4 regions of the Streptomyces sp. NPDC002209 genome follow, and region 4 is predicted to be linked to each of the others. Evidence: riboswitches for the same ligand, from Rfam matches in the RefSeq annotation. Region 4 holds a riboswitch; each other region holds the start of a gene.
What was found. A riboswitch is a leader RNA that binds a small molecule or an ion and turns the genes downstream of it on or off. The one in region 4 is predicted to bind cobalamin.
Positions count from the first base shown of each region.

Region 1: another riboswitch for cobalamin. It lies ahead of ACFYXK_RS15800 (CbtB-domain containing protein); the one in region 4 lies ahead of ACFYXK_RS06460 (energy-coupling factor ABC transporter permease).
Region 2: another riboswitch for cobalamin. It lies ahead of ACFYXK_RS05285 (ribonucleoside-diphosphate reductase subunit alpha); the one in region 4 lies ahead of ACFYXK_RS06460 (energy-coupling factor ABC transporter permease).
Region 3: another riboswitch for cobalamin. It lies ahead of ACFYXK_RS00305 (cobalamin biosynthesis protein); the one in region 4 lies ahead of ACFYXK_RS06460 (energy-coupling factor ABC transporter permease).

Region 1 covers NZ_JBIARX010000006.1:421,686-425,198, forward strand. Annotated here, with positions in the region: gene ACFYXK_RS15790 (hypothetical protein) at 221-466, opposite strand; gene ACFYXK_RS15795 (CbtA family protein) at 488-1,243, opposite strand; gene ACFYXK_RS15800 (CbtB-domain containing protein) at 1,272-1,484, opposite strand; cobalamin riboswitch at 1,521-1,670, opposite strand; gene ACFYXK_RS15805 (histidine phosphatase family protein) at 1,705-2,127, shown strand; gene pucL (factor-independent urate hydroxylase) at 2,206-3,123, opposite strand; gene ACFYXK_RS15815 (aspartate aminotransferase family protein) at 3,380-3,513, opposite strand, start outside.
Region 2 covers NZ_JBIARX010000002.1:89,082-92,594, reverse strand. Annotated here, with positions in the region: gene ACFYXK_RS05305 (carbon starvation CstA family protein) at 1-278, shown strand, start outside; gene ACFYXK_RS05300 (YbdD/YjiX family protein) at 275-472, shown strand; gene ACFYXK_RS05295 (Uma2 family endonuclease) at 526-1,110, opposite strand; gene ACFYXK_RS05290 (GNAT family N-acetyltransferase) at 1,189-1,689, shown strand; cobalamin riboswitch at 1,734-1,865, shown strand; gene ACFYXK_RS05285 (ribonucleoside-diphosphate reductase subunit alpha) at 2,005-3,513, shown strand, end outside.
Region 3 covers NZ_JBIARX010000001.1:56,277-59,789, forward strand. Annotated here, with positions in the region: gene ACFYXK_RS00295 (anion permease) at 324-1,607, shown strand; gene ACFYXK_RS00300 (hypothetical protein) at 1,636-1,857, shown strand; cobalamin riboswitch at 1,972-2,123, shown strand; gene ACFYXK_RS00305 (cobalamin biosynthesis protein) at 2,162-3,121, shown strand; gene ACFYXK_RS00310 (cobyric acid synthase) at 3,133-3,513, shown strand, end outside.
Region 4 covers NZ_JBIARX010000002.1:347,926-351,438, reverse strand. Annotated here, with positions in the region: gene ACFYXK_RS06475 (SsgA family sporulation/cell division regulator) at 1-267, shown strand, start outside; gene ACFYXK_RS06470 (hypothetical protein) at 384-884, shown strand; gene ACFYXK_RS06465 (flavodoxin family protein) at 925-1,638, opposite strand; cobalamin riboswitch at 1,722-1,917, shown strand; gene ACFYXK_RS06460 (energy-coupling factor ABC transporter permease) at 1,946-2,641, shown strand; gene ACFYXK_RS06455 (energy-coupling factor ABC transporter substrate-binding protein) at 2,641-3,030, shown strand; gene cbiQ (cobalt ECF transporter T component CbiQ) at 3,034-3,513, shown strand, end outside.

The DNA.
Region 1 (3,513 bases), on a different contig from region 4:
CTGCCCGTCAGTACCGCTTACAACGCCGAAGACTGACGTCGCGTCACAGGCGTGTCGGCGGCCGCCCCGGACGTCTTCCCAGCTGGTGACGGGTGCACCGCCCCCGACCCGAGGATTGCGCAGGATACGGCCGAACGAGTGCACCACGCAGCGCACACGGGTGGACGGCGGGCCGATGCCCGGCAGGACGGGCCGGCGGGGCTCCCGGCGGCCAGGAGGGTCAGATCAGGACGAACGCAATCGCCGCCGCCCCCATGAGGGCGGCGGCGAGGTGGATGGCCGGGTGGCCGTAGTCGCCGAACCAGAGGTGGCGGGCCAGGCCGCCGAGGGCGGCCAGGGCCGTGATGATGCCGACCTGGGCCAGGAGCGTGGCGGCGGTGAAAGGGGCCAGGAGCAGCAGAACGGTGTTGAGCCAGAACGGGACGGCGCCCGTCCAGCCGCGCCATTCCCAGATCGCCGTCTGCATGTACCACCGGCCCCCTCATCGTCAGCTCGCGGGCTGTACAGCCTCCTGGGGTGCGGCGGCCGGGACAAGGGCCCGTTCGGCAAGAAAACCGAAGACCAGGCCGAAAGTCGTCCACATCGCGACCTGGATGGCCACGGTCGCGAGGCGGAACTGCCAGATCAGGGCGGCCGGGAAGTCCGCCGGGACCTCGTTGATGCCGGGCAGGGCCGCGTAGGCGATGGCGACCACCGCGACGAAGCCGACCGAGGCGACGACCGAGGCGTTCCAGTTCCCGAGCTTGGGCGCCAGGCGCCGGCCCAGGATGAGCGCGCCCGCCGACAGCAGCACGCTCAACGCGATCATCAGGATGTAGAGGGTGGTCCTCCGGACGACGGTGTCGGGGTCCCCGACGGCCGGCGGGTTGGAGGGGTACTTGAGGAACGGCACCAGGTTGAAGGTGACGAACAGGCCGCCCGAGACCAGCAGGGCCGTGACCCGCGGGCCGAAGCGGCCGATCCGGCCCAGGGCGTAGCAGAACACGAGCGCGGCGATGCCGCCGAGCGCGATCCCGTACAGGAGCGTGCCGGTGCCGAGGCCTGCCGTGGCCTGGAGGGCCCGGCTGACCGGGGCCGCCTCCTCGGCGTGATCGTGGGCGGCGTGGCCCGCCTCCTCGATGGCGATCGCCGCGTCGACCTTGGACTCACCGAGGACGTACGCGACGAGGAACGCGGCCACGCCGGCGAGCAGACCCGCCAGCATGCCCCGGACCAGCAGGACGCGGGGGGAAATGGAGTTCATGGTTCGGTTCTTCCCTTGCTGGTGGAGATCAGTGGCAGGGGAAGCCGAGGAGGTGGCGACCGTCGTGCATCCACTCGTGGACGGTGTCGCCCTCGAAGAGCGCGGTGGCGCCCTGCTCGGCACCGACGAGGTAGAGCAGGACGAGCATCAGGACGCCGACGAACAGGGCCCAGGGGGCGAGCGCGGAGAGCGAGATCGGGGTGACGGCAGGGGCCGTCGTGGGCACGGCGGAGTGAGCCATGGCAGAACCTCCAGAGGGAACACGCGTCCCGGTCAGTGGTGCTAGCGACGACATGGCGGGTCTGACTTCTCCTCCCCCTCCGGGAGGATTCACAGTGGCGCGACCGTGCCGGATTTTCACCGGTACTTCCGTCATACCGTCGTCTTTTTTTGGTTGTCGTCCGAGACCGTACCGCGTTTACGCTCCCCTTATGAAGAGCGACGTAGTACGAGTTCAGTTCGTGAGACGTCCATTCGACGACGCCGCACGGCAGATGCGCTTCGGCCACGGCGACCCCTGCCCGGAGTACGCGGGCCTGCAGGGCCCCGACACGGGGCAGTGGGCCGGGCGGACCCTGGACGAGGTCGCCGCCGAGGATCCGGCCGCCGTCCGGAGGTGGCTGACGGACCCCGACTACGCACCGCCCGGCGGCGAGTCCGTCACCGCGCTGATCGCCCGCGTCGGCGCCGCGCTCGCGGCTCTGCCCGCGGGCACGCACCGCGCCGTGGTCGACCAGGCCGTCGTACGGGCGGCCGTCGTGTCCGCGCTGGAGCTGCCGGCCGCCGCGTTCTGGCGCCTCGACGTACGGCCGGACACGGTGACCAGCCTCACCGGCCGGCTCGGGCGGTGGAACCTCCAGCTCGGACAGCCGGCCGGGACGTAGCCGGAGCACGACGTGCCGCGGGCAGCACGACGGCCCGGACCCCGCGACGCGGTCCGGGCCGAGCGGTGACGAGGGGCGTCAGGCGACGATCCAGTCGCTCGTCGCGATCACCGGCTGCACGCCGTCGCGGTGCACGGTGCCCTCGATCAGGCCGTACATCCGGTCCGCCGCGAAGTAGACCTCGTTGTCGTTCTTGAGGCCGAAGGGCTCCAGGTCGACGAGGAAGTGGTGCTTGTTGGGGAGGTTCAGGCGTACCTCGTTGACCCGCGGGCAGTGGTCGAGCACCCGCTCGGCCATCTGGTTGAGGGTCTGCTGCAGCGAGTACGAGTAGGTCTCGGCGAACGCCTCCAGCATGTTCTTGCGGACCTTCTTGTACGACTGGTCCCAGTCGTACGCGGAGTCGTCCGCGGCCAGCGCCGAATGCGCCCAGCGCGCGGTGACCTTGGTCGCCAGGATGCGGTCGTACGCCTCCTTGAGCGTCGTGTACTTGTCCTTGATGTAGCCGTGGAACTCGGAGTTCGTCGAGTTCATCACCGTCAGGTCCTTCAGACCCGAGATGACCTGCAGACCGGTCGTCTCGCTGTACGTGATCTGCGCGGTGCGCACCTCCTGGCCCTTGCGGACGAAGGAGTGCTGCTCCTTGCGCGTCGGGACCGGGATCCGCTCCCAGGCGTACTCCTCGATCCGGATCTGCGCCTCGCGGATCGGCGACTGGGAGGAGACGAAGTGCTTCGCGAGCAGGATGCCGAAGGCCTCGGGGGAGGCGATGCCGTGCTCCTTGCCGAAGGCGTACACCGTGTTCTTCGTGGTGTCCGTCGGCAGGCAGTTGGCGTTGTCGCCGGTCAGGTGGACGTCGCGGAACTCGCCGCGGAGCGCGACCGAGACGTTGAGGTCGCGGATCTCGTGCCACGAACCGTCGCCGCCCTTGCGGGTGACCTTGACGATGCGGTTCTCGGCCTTGCCGTACTGGTTCTGCGCCAGGACGTGCTTGCTCATGGTGTCTTCCTTCGGTGCCTCGGGAACACGGAGTCCGGTGGTCTGGATCCCGTACGCCCGGCGTCCAGCGCCCGCCCCCGACCGCAGGACGTCCCGCTCCCCGCCGTTCGGCCCCGAAGGGGCCGCCCCGGGACTGACGTGCATCCCGGTCCGTAGGTGCTGCTTCGGATTGCAACATGTGCGCAGGGCGTTGTTACCCGTACAGATCATCCGAACACCGGCACCCACGGCTTGGGCGACCGCACAGCGCAGCAGGTCAGACAGTGTGCGTATCCGCGACCGACAGCGCCTCGTCGAGGATCGCGAGGCCCTTGGCCACGTCCTGCGGGCCGATGTTGCAGGGCGGGGCGACGTGGATGCGGTTGCCGGCGGTCAGCGGCCACAGCCCGC
Region 2 (3,513 bases), 260 kb from region 4:
ACATGGACGAGATGCACACCGTGGTCACCAACGCCACGGTGGACGGCGCGCTGTCGGCCCTGTTCGCCGCCTTGATCATCATCGTGCTGCTGGACGCGGCGCGGACCTGCTTCAAGGCGATCGCCGCCCCGGAGGCGGTCAGGCTGTCCGAGGTCCCGTGGACGGAGTCGAAGATCATCGCCCCGGCCGGTCTCATCGCGACGCCCGAGGAGCGGGCGGAGCTCGCCGCCGCCGGCCTGGACTCGGGCGGCGGCCGCGTGAAGGAGCCGGTGGCGTGAGCGGGGTCCGCGCGGCGCTGGCGAAGGCGCGGTACTTCGTACGGGAGTTCTCGGGCGAGGCGGCGTACGACCGCTACGTGGCCCACGCCCGTACGCACGACCCGGACGCGGAGGTCATGACCCGCCGCGCCTTCGAACGCGCCCGCACGGACTCGCGCGAGGCGGACCCCCGCGAGGGCTTCCGCTGCTGCTGAGCACGTACGTGAAGGGCCCCGCCGGACGCTTCCGGCGGGGCCCTCGTGCGTGTTCAGCGCACCCAGTCCTTCAGGGGCTCGGTCGGGAAAGAGAACCCGACGGGGTCTGGCAGCTCGACGTCCTTGCCGAAGGGGATGGTGCGTACCGTCTCGTACAGCTTCCCGTTGGGATCGCTGTGGACATGCACAAGGCAGTTGTCCCGGTCGATGAGGAGGTAGACGGGAATGCCGGTCGCCGCGTACGCGCCGGGCTTCGCCTTACGGTCGCGTGCGTCGGTGTCGGAGTCGTACGACGTAACCTCGACGACCATCAGGACAGGAGCCGGGTCGGCCCACTCCCCCTGCCCTTCGAATGCGCCATCCGGGGCAAGGGACGCATCCGGGCGTGCCCGACCCGAACGGTACTGCTCGACCTTCAGGCCGCGTTCCACGTGGAGCCAGACCTCGGGCCGGTGCTGCATACAGATGCGGGACAGCCACACGACGATTCGGTCGTGATCTCCGTCAGGCACCGCTTTGACCCCCAGCTTCCCGTCGATGAATTCCAACCGCAGCCCCTCCACCTCTCTGGCGCCTATGCGCGCAAGGGTCTCGAAGTCCTCGGTCAGCATCTGGGGCCTGTCGGTCATCACGGTCATGCCTCGCTCGCCTTCCTCGACGGTGCTGTCTCCGACGATAGCGCCGGGCACCGACAGCCGTCCGGCACACTCGGTGGCATGGACATCGTGATCAGGGAAGCGCTGGCGGCGGAGTACGGGACGCTCGGGGAGATCACCGCGCAGGCCTACCTCGGGGACGGGCTGCTCACCTTCGGCGAGGACGACCCGTACCTCGCGCGGCTGCGCGACGTGGCCGGGCGGGCGCGCGACGGGGTGATACTCGTCGCCGCCGCGAGCGACGGACGGCTCCTCGGCGGTGTGGCGTTCGCCGCTCCCGGGAGCCCGCTGTGCGACATCGCCGTGGCCGGCGAGGCCGAGTTCCGGATGCTGGCCGTCGCCCGGGAGGGCCGCGGCCGGGGCGCCGGGGAGGCGCTCGTACGGGCCTGCATGGAGCGGGCGAGGGCCATCGAGGGCGTACGGCGCCTCGTGCTGTCCACCACGGACGACATGGCCGGCGCCCACCGGATCTACGAACGGCTCGGCTTCGTCCGTACGCCCGAACGGGACTGGGAGCCCGTCCCCGGCCTCCCTCTGCTCACGTACGGTCTCGAACTGTAGCCACGCCGACACAACATCTAGGGGGTCGCACAGGAAGCGGCCCCCACATGTATGCTCATGCTCGCTGTCGTCGCAGGGGAATCCGGTGCGAATCCGGAACTGTCCCGCAACGGTATGAAGTACACCCATTGGTGTCACCGCAAGTCCGAGGACCTGCCGACAGTGCGCCCGGCTCGACCGAACCGGGTGCCGACACGTCCGGGCCTCGCGGTTGGGCCGGTGGACGCCGCGCGGTGCTGCCCCGTCATGCCCGCGCGCGCCCGCTCGCGCCCGCACCGCAGGTGTCCCGGAGCCGAGCGAGGGAGAGCTCCCCCCGTGACCATCGCGCCTTCCGCACCGCGCGCCGAGTCCGACCCGTCCGACACCGGAATCGAGACCGGGGGACCTGGGGCCGCACTGCTGCGTACCCTCACCGAGCTGACGGCCGACCTCCCCGACACCGACCCGGGCCGGGTCGCCGCCGCCGCGCTCCGCGGGCGCAGCGCCGCCGCCGACGAGGCCGAGCTGCGCGGCCTGGCCACGGAGGCCGCCGCCGGTCTCATCTCCGAGGACCCTGCGTACTCCCGGCTCGCCGCCCGGCTGCTGACGCTGGCCGTCGCCGAGGAAGCCGCGGGCCAGGGGGCCACCTCCTTCTCCGCCTCCGTCGCGGTCGGCCACCGCGAGGGCCTGATCGCGGACCGCACCGCCGAGTTCGTGGCGCTGCACGCGAGCCGCCTGGACGCACTGGTCGAGCACACGCTCGCCGAGGGCGCCGACGACCGCTTCGGCTTCTTCGGCCTGCGCACCCTGCACAGCCGCTACCTGCTGCGCCACCCGATCACCCGCCAGGTCGTCGAGACCCCGCAGCACTTCATGCTGCGCGTGGCCTGCGGCCTCGCCGAGAACGACAGCGTCCAGGCCGTCGAGGAAGTGGCCTCCCTCTACCGGCTGATGAGCCGCCTCGACTACCTGCCGTCCTCCCCCACGCTCTTCAACTCCGGCACCCGGCACCCGCAGATGTCCTCCTGCTACCTGCTGGACTCCCCGCTCGACGAGCTCGACTCGATCTACGACCGCTACCACCAGGTCGCGCGCCTGTCGAAGCACGCCGGCGGCATCGGCCTCTCGTACTCGCGCATCCGCGCCCGCGGTTCGCTGATCCGCGGTACGAACGGCCACTCCAACGGCATCGTGCCGTTCCTGAAGACCCTCGACGCCTCCGTCGCCGCCGTGAACCAGGGCGGCCGGCGCAAGGGCGCCGCCGCCGTCTACCTGGAGACCTGGCACGCGGACATCGAGGAGTTCCTGGAGCTCCGCGACAACACCGGCGAGGACCAGCGCCGTACGCACAACCTGAACCTGGCGCACTGGGTCCCGGACGAGTTCATGCGCCGCGTCAACGCGGACGCCGACTGGTCGCTGTTCTCCCCGGCCGACGTGCCCGAGCTGGTCGACCTGTGGGGCGACGAGTTCGACGCCGCGTACCGCAAGGCCGAGGCGGACGGCCTGGCCCGCAAGTCCATGCCCGCCCGCGACCTCTACGGCCGGATGATGCGCACCCTCGCGCAGACCGGCCAGGGCTGGATGACCTTCAAGGACGCCTCCAACCGCACGGCGAACCAGACCGCCGAACCGGGCCGGGTCGTGCACTCGTCGAACCTGTGCACCGAGATCCTCGAGGTCACCAACGACGGCGAGACCGCCGTCTGCAACCTCGGCTCGGTCAACCTGGGCGCGTTCGTCCTCACCGGGACGGGTGAGATGGACTGGGAGCGGCTGGACGAGACCGTCCGCACCGCCGTGACCTTCCTCGACCGCGTCGTGGACATCAACTTCTACCCGACC
Region 3 (3,513 bases), on a different contig from region 4:
GGCCACCTGAGCGGAATGTTCCGCATACCGCCGGGCGGGGCCGGGAAGGGATCGCGCAGCGGCGCGCCGGGGCGACCGGAGGAGTGATCTAGATCTCTTCCAGGCCCCCTCGAGGGTGGGTCCAGGGGCCTGTGATCCGCTGCGGATCCTTTCGTTCACCCCGCTTTGACGTGCATTAATCGCGGTATCGGCGGCAAAATCAGGACGAAGGTCCCGATGGCACGACGGGCCAGTACACCGCTCCGCCCGCATCAGTTCATCTTCCGTTCACTCAGGTTGCCTACGGTCGCCGAGCCACTGACGTCAAACAGAAGCCTGGGTAAATGGAGCACATAACGCTTCTCCTCGGGATCGTGATCATCACCGCTCTCGTGTTCGACTTCACGAACGGTTTCCACGACACGGCCAACGCGATGGCCACCACCATCTCGACCGGCGCCCTCAAGCCCAAGACGGCGGTGGCCATGTCCGCCGTGCTCAACCTCGTCGGCGCGTTCATGTCCGTGGAGGTCGCCAAGACGATCTCCAAGGGCCTGATCAACGAGGAGGGCATCCAGCCGGAAGTGATCTTCGCCGCGCTGGTCGGCGCGATCCTCTGGAATCTCGTCACCTGGCTGGTCGGACTCCCCTCCAGCTCCTCCCACGCCCTGATGGGCGGCCTGATCGGCGCCGCGGTCGCCTCCGCCGGCATCGGCGCGGTCAACGGCAGCGTCGTCGTCACCAAGGTGCTGATCCCCGCGATCGCCGCCCCGATCGTGGCCGGTGCGGCCGCGATGCTGGCCTCGAAGGTCACGTACAAGCTCGGTGGCAAGGTCGGCGGCAAGACCGCCACCAAGGGCTACCGCGCCGGGCAGATCGCCTCGGCCGGTCTCGTCTCCCTCGCGCACGGCACCAACGACGCGCAGAAGACGATGGGCATCATCACCCTGGCCCTCGTCGCGGGCGGCGCCCTGGACTCCGGCGCGAACCCGCCGGTGTGGGTCATCGTCTCCGCCGGTCTGGCCATCGCGCTGGGCACCTCCCTGGGCGGCTGGCGCATCATCCGCACCATGGGCAGCGGCCTGACCGACCTGCAGCCGCAGCAGGGCTTCGCCGCCCAGACCTCGGCCGCCAGCGTCATCCTGGCCTCCTCCACCCTCGGCTTCTCCCTCTCCACCACCCACGCGTGCTCCGGCGCCGTCATGGGTGCGGGTCTGGGCCGCAAGGGCGGTGTGGTCCGCTGGTCCACCGCCACCCGCATGTTCATCGCCTGGGGCCTGACCCTGCCGGCCGCCGCCGTCGTCGCCTCCGGCGCCGAGCTGGTCATGCGCACCGGTGACCTCGGCGTCGCCGCGGTCGCGCTCTTCCTGGTCGGCTCCTGCGTCGCCATCTGGCTCATCTCCCGCCGCCAGGTCGTCGACCACAGCAACGTCAACGCCGCGCAGCAGGCCGCGGCCGAGGAGCCGGGTGTCGTCACCACGGCCATGGCCGCCGTCACCGTCCCGCCGACCGTGGCCGCCGAGGCGGCTGCCGCCGGTACGACCGCCGCGGTGGCCGACGAGGACCTGAAGGCCACCATCCCGGCCGCCGTCCCCGCGGCTCCGGCGGCTCCCGCCGCCGCGGTCTGACCCCGAGAACGACAGAGGATTCCGCAGTATGAAGATCGACTGGGCAGCACTCGGCTCCGTCTTCGGGGTCAGCCTCTCCGCCACCGTCACGCTCGTGGCCCTGTTCACCCTGGGCCTGGTGGGCCTCTCCAAGCACGAGGCCGCCACCGAGCAGGGCGGCACCGCCACCCTGGCCCGCAGCGGTGCGTACGCCTGCTTCGCGCTCGTCGCGGCGGCCGTGGCGTACGGCATCTACCTGATCGTCAGCTGACCGATTCGGGCACGGCGCACGAAAGCTCCCTCCGGGCATCCCGGGGGGAGCTTTCCCGTACCTGCGGCCCGGGGCGGTGACCTGCCCCGCCGCAGGTCAACGGCGAGTTGACGGGCCTTCGCGGTGCGTGGTGGACTGCCCGAGCCAATACGGCGGCATGGAGAGGAAGTCCGGTGCGAATCCGGCGCGGTCCCGCCACTGTCACCGGGGAGCACGCGGCACGTGCGCCCCGGGAGCCAGGAACTCCCACCGCCGGACACGTCGAACCAGGGCGCGGACCCTGAGTGAGGACATACCTGCCACCATGCGTGCCGATCGCGTCTTCGCGTACGGCGCCACGGCGGGCCTGATCGGCGACCGGATCCTCGGAGATCCGCGCCGAGGGCACCCCGTGGCCGCCTTCGGACGAGCAGCCTCCGCAGTCGAGGGCGCCCTGTGGCGCGACGACCGCGCCCGGGGCCTCCTCCACACCCTCGTGTGCGCCGGGGGCGCGGCAGCCGTGGGTGCGCTGGGCGCCCGCGCCGTGCGCTCCCGGCCCGCAGCCGCCCGTATCGCCCTGACAGCAGCGGCCACCTGGGCCGTCGTCGGGGGCACCTCCCTGGGCCGCGAGGCCCGCGCCATCGGCGGCGCACTCGCCGCCGGGGACGCCGAGGTGGCCCGGGAGCGGCTGCCGCACCTGTGCGGACGCGACCCGCAGGCCCTGGACGAGCAGCAGATGGCCCGCGCCGTCGTGGAGTCGGTCGCCGAGAACACCTCCGACGCGGTGGTCGGGGCCCTGGTGTGGGGCGCCGCCGCCGGTGTCCCCGGGCTGCTGGCCTTCCGCGCCGTGAACACCCTGGACGCGATGGTGGGCCACAAGTCGCCGCGGTACCTGCGCTACGGCTGGGCCTCGGCCCGGCTCGACGACCTCGCGGGCTGGCCGGGCGCCCGGCTGACCGCGCTGGCCGCCGTACTGGCCGGGCCCGACCGGCGGGGAGCCGTACGGGCCTGGCGCGCGGACGCCGCCAAGCACCCGAGCCCGAACGCCGGCCCGGTGGAGGCCTCGTTCGCCGGGGCGCTCGGCGTACGGCTGGGGGGCACCCTGGCGTACGGGGGGCGGGTCGAGCACCGGGCCGTACTGAACGGCGGGGCGGGGCGGCCGGTGCAGGTCGCGGACATCGATCGGGCGGTGCGGCTGTCACGGCAGGTGACGTGGCTGGCGCTGGGGGCGTGTGTGGCACTGCGCTGTGCGGTGTCGCGTGTGGCTGGGAGGGGACGCCGGTGAGCGGCGGAAAGCTGGGCGGGGGGCTCCTCGTCGCCGGTACGACATCGGACGCGGGCAAGAGCGTGGTCACGGCGGGCATCTGCCGCTGGCTGGCCCGGCAGGGCGTGAAGGTGGCGCCGTTCAAGGCGCAGAACATGTCGCTGAACTCCTTCGTGACGCGCGAGGGCGCCGAGATCGGGCGGGCGCAGGCGATGCAGGCGCAGGCGGCGTGCGTGGAGCCGACGGCGCTGATGAACCCCGTGCTGCTCAAGCCCGGCAGCGACCGCAGCAGCCAGGTGGTGCTGCTGGGCAAGCCGGTGGGCGAGATGAGTGCGCGCGGCTACCACGGGGGGCGCCAGGAACAGCTTCTCGGGGTCGTCACGGACTGCCTGGAGCAGCTGCGGGGCACGTAT
Region 4 (3,513 bases):
GCACGCTGGGTCTTCTCCCGGGACCTGCTGCTCGACGGGGAGGTCTGCGCGACGGGCGAGGGGGACGTCCAGGTGTGGCCCCGCTGGCAGGGCAGGGAGCCGCGGGTGTTCCTCGCCTTCACCAACGGCGAGCGGAGCTGCGTGGTGTCCGCCCGTGCGAAGGACGTGCGCACGCTGTGCCGGCGGCTGGTCGGGCTGGTGCCGCGGGGCGAGGAGCAGCGGCACTACGACCTCGACGCCGAGCTGAGCACCCTCCTGCCCCGATAGGGGGCGATTGGTCCCTTTTCTTTTTGTTTCTGGCGTTTTGGGTGCAACCATGAGCCTGCCCGGAGTGTCCTCAGCAGTGACACCGGTCCCCGCCTCCGAAGAATCAGGGGGACGTCATGAACCACCTCCGCCGCCGGCAGCTCGTGGCCCTGGCCACAGGTGCGCTGCTCACCGCCGGGATCACCCTCGCCGCGCCGGCCTCGGCCGTCGTCCGGCCCACGCCGCTCGTCGTCAACGCCCGCTGGGGCGGGCACTGCACGTACGACCGCATCGTCATCGACCTGCGGGGACGCGTCCCCGAGGTCGTCGTCACCCGCGTGCCGAAGCCGGTCCAGGACGGGTCCGGCATGCCCGTCCCGCTGGCCGGGAAGCACTTCCTGCAGATCCGCCTGCACCCCGCCGCCGCGCACGACCGCGCGGGCGACAGCACGTACCACGGGCCGAAGCTCGTCAAGATCTACCTGCCCCGGCTCAAGGGCCTCGCCATGACCGGCGACTTCGAGGGGTACGTCACCTTCGGCGCCGCCTTCGACGCCAAGCCCGCCTTCACCTCCTTCACGCTGCACGGGCCCGAGCGGTTCGTGCTGGACGTCGCCCACCGCAACGTGTGCCGGTGAAGACGGGAGTGGACGCTGGCCGACGTATCGGCGTGAGGGACTACCGGTGCTCGGGGTTCGGGAAGTCGAAGCGGCAGCCGGCGTCCCACTCCGAGCGCTGGTTGCCGTGCGCCGGGATCCCGCCCGAGCGCTTCAGCAGGGCCGCCAGGTGCATGAGGTTCCAAGACATGAAGGTCGTGTTCCGGTTGGTGAAGTCGTTCTCGGGACCGCCCGAGCCGGGGTCCAGGTACGAGGGCCCGGGCCCGGCCTCGCCGATCCACCCCGCGTCGGCCTGCGGCGGGACGGCGTAGCCGAGGTGCTGGAGGCTGTAGAGGATGTTCATGGCGCAGTGTTTGACGCCGTCCTCGTTGCCGGTGATGAGCGCGCCACCGACGCGGCCGTAATAGGCGTACTGGCCCTGATCGTTCAGGATCGAGGAGCAGGCGTAGAGCCGCTCGATGACCTGCTTCATGACGGAGCTGTTGTCGCCGAGCCAGATCGGTCCGCACAGCACGAGGATGTCGGCGTCCATGACCTGGCTGTACAGGACGGGCCACTGGTCGGTTTCCCAGCCGTGCTCGGTCATGTCGGGCCAGACACCGGTGGCGATGTCGTGGTCGACGGCGCGGATCAGCGAGGTCCGGGCGCCGGCCGCCTCCATGACGGCGCGGCTCCGCTCGATCAGGCCCTCGGTGTTGCTGGGCTCGGGCGAGCGCTTGAGGGTGCAGTTGACGTAGAGGGCGGTCAGGTCGGAGTAGTCGTAGTCGGCGGCCACGCTGCCAGCCTGGGCGGCGATCGCCGGGGCCGCCAGCGGACCGCACCCGTTCGGGCCGGGTTGGTACCGGTCCGTCCGTCCGACTAGGGTCAACGGGCCTTGGTGTACGGGAAACCGGTGGGAAACCGGTGCGGCCCTCGCCACTGTGAACGGGAAGTCCGGCTCCACTCCTCTGGGAAGCCACTGGGCGGCGCGGGGGGATCCGCATCGCCCGGGAAGGCGGAGTCAGGGCATCAGCACCCGAGAGCCAGGAGACCGGCCGGGGCGCGTTGTCCATCCACGAGGTGCTGGAGAGGTCTCCCTACCCATGCATATAGCCGAGGGGTTTCTGCCCCCTTTGCACGCGGTCGCCTGGGGCGCCGCGTCCGCTCCGTTCGTCGTCCACGGTGTGCGCGCCCTCACCCGCGAGGTGAAGGCGAACCCGGAGAGCACGCTGCTGCTCGGGGCGTCCGGTGCATTCACTTTCGTCCTTTCCGCACTGAAGATCCCGTCGGTGACGGGCAGTTGCTCGCACCCCACCGGGACCGGGCTCGGCGCGATCCTGTTCCGGCCGCCGATCATGGCGGTGCTCGGCACGATCACCCTGCTGTTCCAGGCGCTGCTGCTGGCGCACGGCGGACTGACCACACTCGGCGCGAACGTCTTCTCCATGGCGATCGCCGGGCCCTGGGCGGGGTACGGGGTCTATCTGCTGCTGAAGCGCCTCGGCGTCCCGCTGATGGTGACCGTCTTCTTCGGCGCCTTCTTCGCCGACCTGGTCACCTACTGCGTGACCTCCGTGCAGCTGGCGCTGGCCTTCCCGGACCCGGGCAGCGGGTTCCCGGGGGCGCTGGCGAAGTTCGGGGGCATCTTCGCGGTCACCCAGGTCCCGCTCGCGGTGAGCGAGGGCCTGCTGACGGTGCTCGTGATGCGGCTGCTGATGCAGTCGAGCAAGTCGGACCTGGTCCGGCTGGGCGTCGCGAAGCTGACCGGCGGCAGCGGGCAGAAGGCGACGGCGGTCTGATGGCGATGAACCGGAACACGAAGATCAACGGCCTGCTGCTGCTCCTGGTGGCGGCCCTGGCCGTGCTGCCGCTCGCGCTGGGACTGGGCGAGGGCAAGGAGGAGCCGTTCACGGGCGCCGACGCGCAGGCGGAGGCGGCGATCACCGAGCTGAAGCCGGACTACGAGCCGTGGTTCTCGCCGCTGTACGAACCCCCCTCCGGGGAGGTGGAGTCGGCACTCTTCGCCCTCCAGGCGGCGCTCGGCGCGGGCGTGCTCGCGTACTACTTCGGCGTCCGCAAGGGCCGCCGGCAGGGCGCGGCCGCGGCGGCTGCCGCGGCCGCGGACACGGCTGCGGCTCCGCCGGACCCCGCGGGCGTTCCCTCGGGCACCGGCGCCACGGGGTCGTAGGCGGTGCTGCCGATCGACGTGGCCGCGCACAGCAGTCGCTGGCGTGGCCGCCATCCGCTCGAGAAGGCCCTGCTGGGACTGGGGCTGACGGTGACCGCCGTGTGCCTGCCGCCCTGGCCCGGCGGACCGCTGGTCGCCGCGGCGACGCTGGCGGTGCTGCTCGGCCCGGCCGGTGTGGCCGGACGCCGGCTGTGGCGGGCCTTCCGGATCCCGCTGGGCTTCTGCGTCACGGGCGCACTGCCGCTGCTGGTCGCCGTCGGCGGACCGGCCGGGTTCGTCTCGCTCGCCCCCGACGGCCCCCGGCATGCCGCGGAGCTGCTGCTGCGGACCTCGGCGGCCTCCCTCGGCGTGCTGCTGTTCGCCTTCACGACGCCCGTCTCGGACGTCCTGCCCCGGCTGGTCCGGGCCGGGGTCCCGGCGCCGGTGGTGGACGTGGCGCTGGTCATGTACCGCATCGGCTTCCTGCTGCTGGACTCGATGGCC